DNA from 2 places in the Paenibacillus sp. Y301 genome. Region 2 is predicted to be linked to the other one. Evidence: a T-box and tRNA genes for the amino acid it is inferred to sense, from the RefSeq annotation. Region 2 holds a T-box; the other holds one or more tRNA genes.
The links. A T-box is a leader RNA that pairs with one kind of tRNA and senses whether it is charged. The one in region 2 lies ahead of AC1D69_RS06175 (valine--tRNA ligase), so its partner is inferred to be a tRNA-Val.
Positions count from the first base shown of each region.

Region 1: it encodes a tRNA-Val, which carries the amino acid that the T-box ahead of AC1D69_RS06175 (valine--tRNA ligase) is inferred to sense. The anticodon was not compared.

Region 1 is NZ_JCAIUL010000001.1:218,603-222,819, reverse strand. Features, by position in the region: gene AC1D69_RS01075 (MBL fold metallo-hydrolase) at 1-352, shown strand, start outside; gene AC1D69_RS01070 (DUF3892 domain-containing protein) at 413-652, opposite strand; gene AC1D69_RS01065 (GNAT family N-acetyltransferase) at 766-1,209, opposite strand; gene AC1D69_RS01060 (hypothetical protein) at 1,546-1,740, opposite strand; tRNA gene AC1D69_RS01055 (tRNA-Val) at 1,910-1,981, shown strand; gene AC1D69_RS01050 (GNAT family N-acetyltransferase) at 2,227-2,478, opposite strand; partial or broken gene AC1D69_RS01045 (restriction endonuclease) at 2,415-2,857, opposite strand; gene AC1D69_RS01040 (WGxxGxxG family protein) at 3,689-3,988, shown strand; gene AC1D69_RS01035 (hypothetical protein) at 4,110-4,217, opposite strand, start outside.
Region 2 is NZ_JCAIUL010000002.1:571,171-575,387, reverse strand. Features, by position in the region: gene AC1D69_RS06175 (valine--tRNA ligase) at 1-1,798, opposite strand, end outside; T-box leader at 1,858-2,135, opposite strand; gene AC1D69_RS06170 (LysM peptidoglycan-binding domain-containing protein) at 2,289-3,488, opposite strand; gene AC1D69_RS06165 (RluA family pseudouridine synthase) at 3,618-4,217, opposite strand, start outside.

The DNA.
Region 1 (4,217 bases), on a different contig from region 2:
TTATCACATATCGGAGCATCTTACCATCGAACTTATACCTACTGAACATATACCAGGGAAAGCAAGTTATTCTCTATACATTAATGAAAGTTTGTTTTACAGTTCTGACATGACGTTTGATCCCACATTACTTCTCCAACTTGTTCAAGAGCGCGGGTGTCGAACTATTTTTCATGAATGCCAATTAAGCGGTCCTGGAGAAGTTCATGCCACTCTGGAAGAACTCCTTACTCTTCCCTTAGAAGTTCAGAAGAATACTTATCTGATGCATTACGGGGACGAGAAAGATGACTATCTGAGTGAGATCGGTGACATGACCTTCTTAGAGCAGAATCTTATCTATCATTTATAATAAAAAGCCAGCTGTACCGCCCATGTAGGGGGAACAGCTGGCTTGCTGATGGTGTCTACATCATTCAAATGTAGGGAGTTGATCCAAGTTGTTGGATGGATCTCCATCCGCGTCTCCACGAATATAGGTTTCTCCATCTCTACCTTTAAAAGCATTCACACCGGCAATCGCACCTGCCTGTACTTCCTGAAGTGCTTGTTCATAGGCCAATACTCGACCAGATGATGTCTGAAATGCTGTTAGATCACCATCACCGTTCTTCTGTACTGCAACGAATTGTTCACGTCCTGGGGTTCCCATATCAATCGCTCCTTTAGTTAATTTGCCAATGAAGTTTAGGGCATTCGAGTAGGTTACCCAGCACATGCTAATTTAATGCATCCATTTCAAGATAGTTCAAGTTGGAGTTTAGATTATAATTCCTTTTTCATACGAACATGTAATATTCCCGCATCATCAAAAGGTTCCTTCGAGATCACTTCATATCCCTGCTTCGCATAAAAGGATTCTGCCTGACACTGTGCATCAAGTATCGCATATTGCAATCCAAGTTCCTTCGCGAACTTGTCCATTGCCATCAACAGTACTTTACCGAAACCCTTCGTACGATACTCCTTCGTGACAGCAATACGTTGCATTTTGGCCGTGTTCTCATTGTAATAAATAATTCTACCCGTAGCCACATATTCCCCATTATCGTAAATTAATAAATGATGTACCTTGGGACTAATCGTATCATATTCATCCATTTCAAGACTTAGAGGGACATGTTGCTCCTCTACAAATACCTTTTTCCGAATTTCCAGTCCATACTGCAGCTGTTCCTCCGTGTTAACATGAATGATCTCTGCAGCCATTTCATTTCCCACTCCTTCGGTCCACAATCTATTCAACTTCTAATCGAATCATTATACAAAAAAAAATTTTTGATGTATAGTTTGGATAATGTCTACATTTACTATACCCTTATAAAAGGAGCTAAATCTCTTATGGGAATTACGATTGCAATCGTTATCATTATGTCGATCGTCCTTATTTACTCATTCTATTTTGTTACCAAAATGGGTTACTCCCGTAAGTGGGATGAAGACGAATAGTCACAACATTAATAATATAAAAACACGAAATCCCCTTAGACTGATCCAAGGGGATATTTCAAATCTTCATTTCTCATTTCTTCGTCGTATCGTTCTTTAGGGTGGAGAGATCTCTGTCGTCGAATATACCTGCTCGCCAACATCCTTAGAATATATATCCTGCATGACAGGCGCAGTAGAGGTGTCCAACCTTTTTAATTGAAACGTGGATTCGTCCCGTTCTATAGAACAACCTGCAAGTAACACAAACAGACACCCTCCAACTATTAGACCATATATCTTATTCCGCATTGTGCCACTTCCTTATAGATTGATATAATCTTATTGTGGGCTCTTTGAATTTTTTTTAAACCTAACATTCTCACAACCCCATCCCCACAACAAACGATTCTATCTATAAAATGAATTGACACCCATCTCACCTGCTGGTATGATTATCCTTGTATTTACATACTATTTCGATCTGTTAGCTCAGCGGGAGAGCACTATCTTGACAGGGTAGGGGTCAATGGTTCGAATCCATTACAGATCATTACTGAGAACCCTTGCGTAGCAGGGGTTTTTCTATTTCTGTCATTCTAATTGAATTCATTAATAGAAGTAAAAGGGGCCTACACGCTAGTAGGCCCCTTTATATGTATGAAATTAAATATAATTTAAATAGCAGTAAAGAGAAAAAAGTACCTTTCCTTGCTGCTGAACATATAGACCCACTACGCGGCGCGGGCAAGTTCCCTATTTCCTCTGCTAAGTTTTATTTCCAGTCTTTAGTCATACTTATAAAATTATATGATTGTAATTCAGTAATACCCTTCCTTGTTCGATGATTTCTCTAAAAAATTTCGATCCGTAACCCTGTCCTGTCATTGAAGGTTTCATTTGAACTCCAACTGCTAATATTTCTTCCCCTTCATCGTTCACATCATAAAACTCACAATTTCCTATTAAATTTTCTTTATCATCAATTACTGAAAATGCTCTTTCTGAATTGAAACTTTGCTTAAATCCATCAATTTTTTCTTTTTGGATATTGTTATCATAAAAAGAATATATTCCATCATAAGTCCAAGTAATGAATTCATAGCTAATATCATCTCAATCAAAGCCTCACGATTAATCAGGTTAACTCGGTTTGATTTCGCTAATTCATAAGCTGCGGCCGTATAATCACCTTTCGATACAACCCAAGCTTCGTAGCTTTATAATGAGCAATCGAAGCCTGCGCTTCTTGCACAGCCTTGATCCCTACGTTTTTACTATATCTCTTGGCTTGGACAACAATCCTCTTGCCATCCTTCTGTATGAGAAGATCTGCCCCGTAATCTCCAGTTGCCTTACTTACCTCGATTTTATATCCTTGAGCTCGTAACAAATGTCCTAGATAGTTCTCGAATTGGATCCCTTCCATCTTATCTATTTCAGCAATCCCTGACTTTTTCAGGCGTTCCTCATGCTTCTTTTTTCGTAAGATAAGAATAGCGGTGATAATAGCCATAACAAGAACGCACACAATGACTGAAGCCTGAACTGATTTAGTTAAAATATAAGTCCCCGCAAGCGAACCTATCAATGCAAGTGCCCTGATCTCTTGTGTAAATTCTTCCTGTTTTGTTTCACTTTTCCTCCCAGCCAATTGGACAACCTCCATTGAAGACCAAGTATATTCCTATGATTCGCCATATAGGGGTAAATCACCCTTTTCGACGCAGAACTTTAGACCTACGAGAGAATCAATATGGGCAAAAGAAAAAGCAAAAAACTGCAGCTCATCTTCCATGATCTCATCTATTTATTCTTACCTAAGTGTCATCGGGTATTGACTAACCCAATCTGCCTTTATGGTTGTGTATTTGGTATAATCTTTCCGAGGTGAAATTGATGAATGGTAAAACATTGGTTACTATTTTGGTTATTGTTTTGCTGTTAATTGGCGCTTGTTCTTTAGTCGTGGCTTATTTTATGACTTCAGTTGATCTTGGTCGTCCTGATAATATTTAACCGTTGTGATCATCGGGCTATCCCTTGTAAATGTATGTACTGTACTGTCTTGTCTCTTCTTTTATTAACTTATATAAAAAGAAAAGCACCACAAAAATGCATCACCTCTTTCGTTATTGAAATTCCATTCAGCCCAACCAGTTAAAGAATTATGAGAATAGTAACACTTGTTATGGGAAAGATAATATTGGCACATGCACCTCACCAAATAAGTCATAAATTTCGGAAGGAGGAACATTCAATGAAAAAAATCCTTGCGTCTTTTTTAGCTACATTGAGTATTGCTTTGGTTCTTGTGTTTCCTGCATCTGCAGCAAACAACAACATGAATACTAACGACATGAACACAAACTACAGGAATACAGACAACATGAACACGAACCATATGAACACGAACGACATGAACACGAACGGTATGAATACTAACAGTTACAGAGCTACTGCTACAAACGATGACAATGGAACCGATTGGGGATGGCTTGGATTACTTGGTCTTGTAGGCCTCGTAGGTCTAAGACGCCGCAATCCAGAAACTCATTAAAAAAATTTTCTCACGACCCAATTTATCGGATAACAACAAAAGAATCCATCAGAAATAAACTGATGGATTCTTTTGTTTGAGTAAAACTCACAATCTGTTAAGTTAAGACTATCTTGGTTTTTTAATCAGAGATTAGAATACCATCGAAACTTTCTGGACCCACACGAATTGTACCAAGCAAATTAGAAGATATAAATGCAGTATAAGTCAATTGCGGCGTAATTGGCGG
Region 2 (4,217 bases):
CTTCTAGATTCATAAGTGCAAATCGAGAAGCATTCCATATTTTATTAGCAAAATTACGTGCTTGTTCAACGCGTTCCCAACGGAAACGAAGATCTTGACCAGGTGTACTACCTGTAGAAATCATATAACGCATAGCATCCGCGCCATATTTCTCGATAACTTCTAGAGGATCTACCCCGTTACCCAGCGACTTCGACATCTTCAGTCCATCGGAATCTCTAACAAGACCGTGCATTAATACATCTTGGAATGGAATCTGATCCGTAAATTCAAGCGCAGTGAAGATCATGCGAGCTACCCAGAAGTAAATGATGTCATATCCCGTAACGAGTACATTCGTTGAATAGTAACGTTTCAAATCTTCTGTATTATCAGGCCAACCTAATGTTGAGAAAGGCCACAACGCTGAGCTGAACCAAGTATCAAGTACATCTTCATCCTGTCTAAGTTCGGTACTTCCACATTTCGTACATGAAGTAACATCATCATGTGCAACATGAAGCTCACCACAAGACTCACAATACCATGCCGGAATACGATGACCCCACCAGAGTTGTCTTGAAATACACCAGTCACGTACATTCTCGATCCAATTCAGATAGATTTTCTCGAAACGGTCCGGTACAAAGTTAACACCCTTACCTGATTTCTGTACCTCAATGGCTTTTTCAGCCAATGGCTTCATCTTAACAAACCATTGCGTAGAAAGGTACGGCTCAACTACAGCTCCCGTACGTTCACTATGTCCAACTTGATGAACATGATCTTCGATCTGAATAAGAACACCTTGCTCTTGCAAATCCTTAACAATCTGCTTACGGCAGTCACTGCGATCTAGACCTTCATATGGGCCTGCTAGATCATTCATAGTGCCCGTATCGTCCATAACACTAATCTGTTCCAACTGATGACGCTGTCCTACTTCAAAGTCATTAGGATCATGGGCAGGAGTGATCTTCACAGCACCACTTCCGAATTCCTGTTCAACATAATCATCGGCGATAATCGGTATTTCACGACCCACGATGGGTAGTACAACCATTTTGCCAATCATATCTTTATAACGATCATCTTTAGGATGAACAGCAATAGCTGTATCTCCTAACATTGTCTCAGGACGAGTAGTCGCAACAGTAATATGACCACTTCCGTCTTTCAAAGGATATTTCAGATGATAGAGATGTCCTTGTACCTCTTTATACTCTACTTCAATATCAGAAAGAGCTGTACGTGCAACGGGGTCCCAGTTAATAATATATTTACCACGGTAAATAAGACCCTTCTTATACAAACTTACAAAGACTTCACGAACAGCTTTGGATAGCCCTTCATCCAATGTGAACCGTTCCCTTGAGTAATCCAGAGATAAGCCCATCTTAGCCCATTGTTCATGGATTGTATTCGCATACTGATCTTTCCACTCCCACACCTGATCAAGAAACTTTTCTCTTCCAAGATCGTAACGGGATAATCCCTGGGAACGCAGTTTCTGTTCAACTTTGGTCTGTGTAGCTATACCCGCATGATCCGTTCCAGGAAGCCATAAAGCGTCATAACCTTGCATCCGTTTGGTTCGAATGAGTATATCTTGCATCGTGAAATCCATAGCATGACCTATATGAAGCATTCCTGTCACATTGGGTGGCGGAATTACAATTGTATAGGGTTCTGCTTCTGGTCGTTGGCCTGCTTTGAAAAAGCCACCGTCGATCCAATACTTGTACCATCTCTGCTCAGCAGATTTCGGATCATACGTTGTTGGCATTTCAGTAGTGATCTTAGTCTCATTATCCGTCATAATTAACACCCTCCATTACATCTTCAGAATATCTAAGAACACAAAAAAACCTCTCGCCCTCAAAGGACGAAAGGTTATCTTTCGCGGTACCACCTTTGTTTCATGGTAAGTAAAATAATAAGCCATTATGTTCAGGCTTATAACAATACAAATCATGACACTCATACAGATAACGGCTGCAACCGGCCATATTCTATGCTATTGAGGATAACCTCAAGTATTCAAATAGGCAACTCCAGGGCGACCTTCGTTTGGCTGCATCCTGCGGAATCTTCCAGCGTTACAATTCCGCTCTCTGAAGGGCAACCCAACTACTCTTCCCGTTCACAGTTTATTGTTAAATATTCTACTGTAATAATAACGTTCAAAACGCTCATAGTCAACTTCCCATTCACCCGTTTCTAAGGAAATATACGGAATAGAATAACAAGAAACCCCGTACACAAGAAAAATGTACGGGGTTGGACTTAAAAAAGAGCCATTTCACATGTTATGGAATATACAGGATCTGACCTTCTTCTATCGTCTGCTCTGATAGACGGTTATATAACAGTAGTTCTCTAGGACTCAATTGGTAGCGATCTGCAATGAGATCTAGCGTCTCTTCTCTTTGTACGATGCATAGACGAACTTTACTAAATGGCGTCTTCTCAGATGCACCTCCAAGGAATAGGCTCTTCCATTGAACATCTTCGCTAGTCGATTGATTCTGTTCTTCTTCCCGAGCAATAAGTTGTTCCTCTTGCGCTTGTTGTTCTTGATCTCTGAGCGTTCGCGATCGACTGGAGGTCAATATTGACGATAAGCCCACGTTATCTTGTGAATTAGCAGACGGCTCCTTTTTACTACCAAAACCTATTCTTAACTCTGCTTTCTCCTCATTCTCTTCACTTTGTGTGAATTCAGGTGATGCTGCAGCCGGATTTAAGTCCTCCTCAAACAATTCATTTTCCAATGAATATACTGGAGAAGGCTCATTTACCTCTTCGAGGAAGGTCTCTGCGGATACTTCGTTCACTGTAGAATTTTCATTCTCATCCTTGAAGCCAATATTCCATACATTAGAGTGATCCTTATGACGAGCAAGTTCATCCTCCGTATGTTGCACTGATTCTTGAGCTTCAATGACTTCATGAACACGTTCATCTTGAGCGAATAACACCTCAGGTACATTTCTCTCTAACAAATGCTCTTCTGAGGAATCTACATTTACATAAGTGACATCCTCACTAGTTGGCCGAGAAGCTTCACTTTGATCTGTTTGCCATTCGGGTGTATGAACGACCGTGAAATCTTCCACATTCCAGGATGGCGTATCACTAGGAAGCGTTTCAATTCCTCGTAAAGACAATACCCCAGTAACGTTAAGACTTCTCTTAGATAAAAGATCCACGTCGAAATTCTCGATTTCTACAGCAATCTCATCCAAAGAAGTTACCCGGTTAAGAGGAACGGTGATTTCAACTGGAATATAATGTTCAAGTCGCTCAGTTCCGCTCTCCTCGCCTTCCCCTCTGTACAATCCGGTTAGGATCAAATGACCTCGGAGTGTAGCTTGATCTTCCTGACTTATTACCTGAATATGCGGTAACATCTCAACTTCTTCAAGTTCCGCAATTCCAGCCACTTCTTCTGACAATTGAATACGTTCATAAATATCAAAGCGCAAACCGTAGGACTGGTCAAACACAGGTAACGTCCTCCTTTCGGCATATTATAACCATGAGTCGTCTCACGGCATGAGCCCATTTTTTCTTAACTCATTTTATCTATATGCTTTAAAAAGAAGAGCATGACTCTTTTACCATTATCCTTTGACTTACGTTCTTAGAACATGCTGTAATTCACTCAAATCTGCCGGCCACGGATCTTCAATTTCTATGTATTCTCTAGTAAACGGATGCGTGAAACACAACTTTTCTCCATGTAGTGCCTGTCTGTTCATAACGCTACTATTTCCTCCATACAACGAATCACCTAACAAGGGATGACCCAGATGACTTAAATGAACACGTATTTGGTGCGTACGTCCTGTGTCCAGTTCGAGGTGAACAAGGCTCGCATTCTGATAATGTTCTTTCACTTGTAGACGAGTGATCGCTGATTGCCCTGTAGGAGAAACACGTCGACGCTGAGCGTGATGTCGATCTTTTCCGATTGGTAGATCAATCACGGAAATATCCGGGCTAACATGCCCTTCAACAAAAGCAATGTACTTTCGTTCAATTTGTTTGGAACGCATGTCCTCATCTAACTTTAGTTGAGCCCATTCGTTCTTTGCATATAGAACCGGACCTGATGTGTTCTGATCAAGTCTGTGAATATGTCTAACCGCGACCTCTTCACCCATACCCTCATAATGAGCTGCAACAATATGATCGAGTGTAACCTCACCCTTACGCCCATCGGGATGCACAGT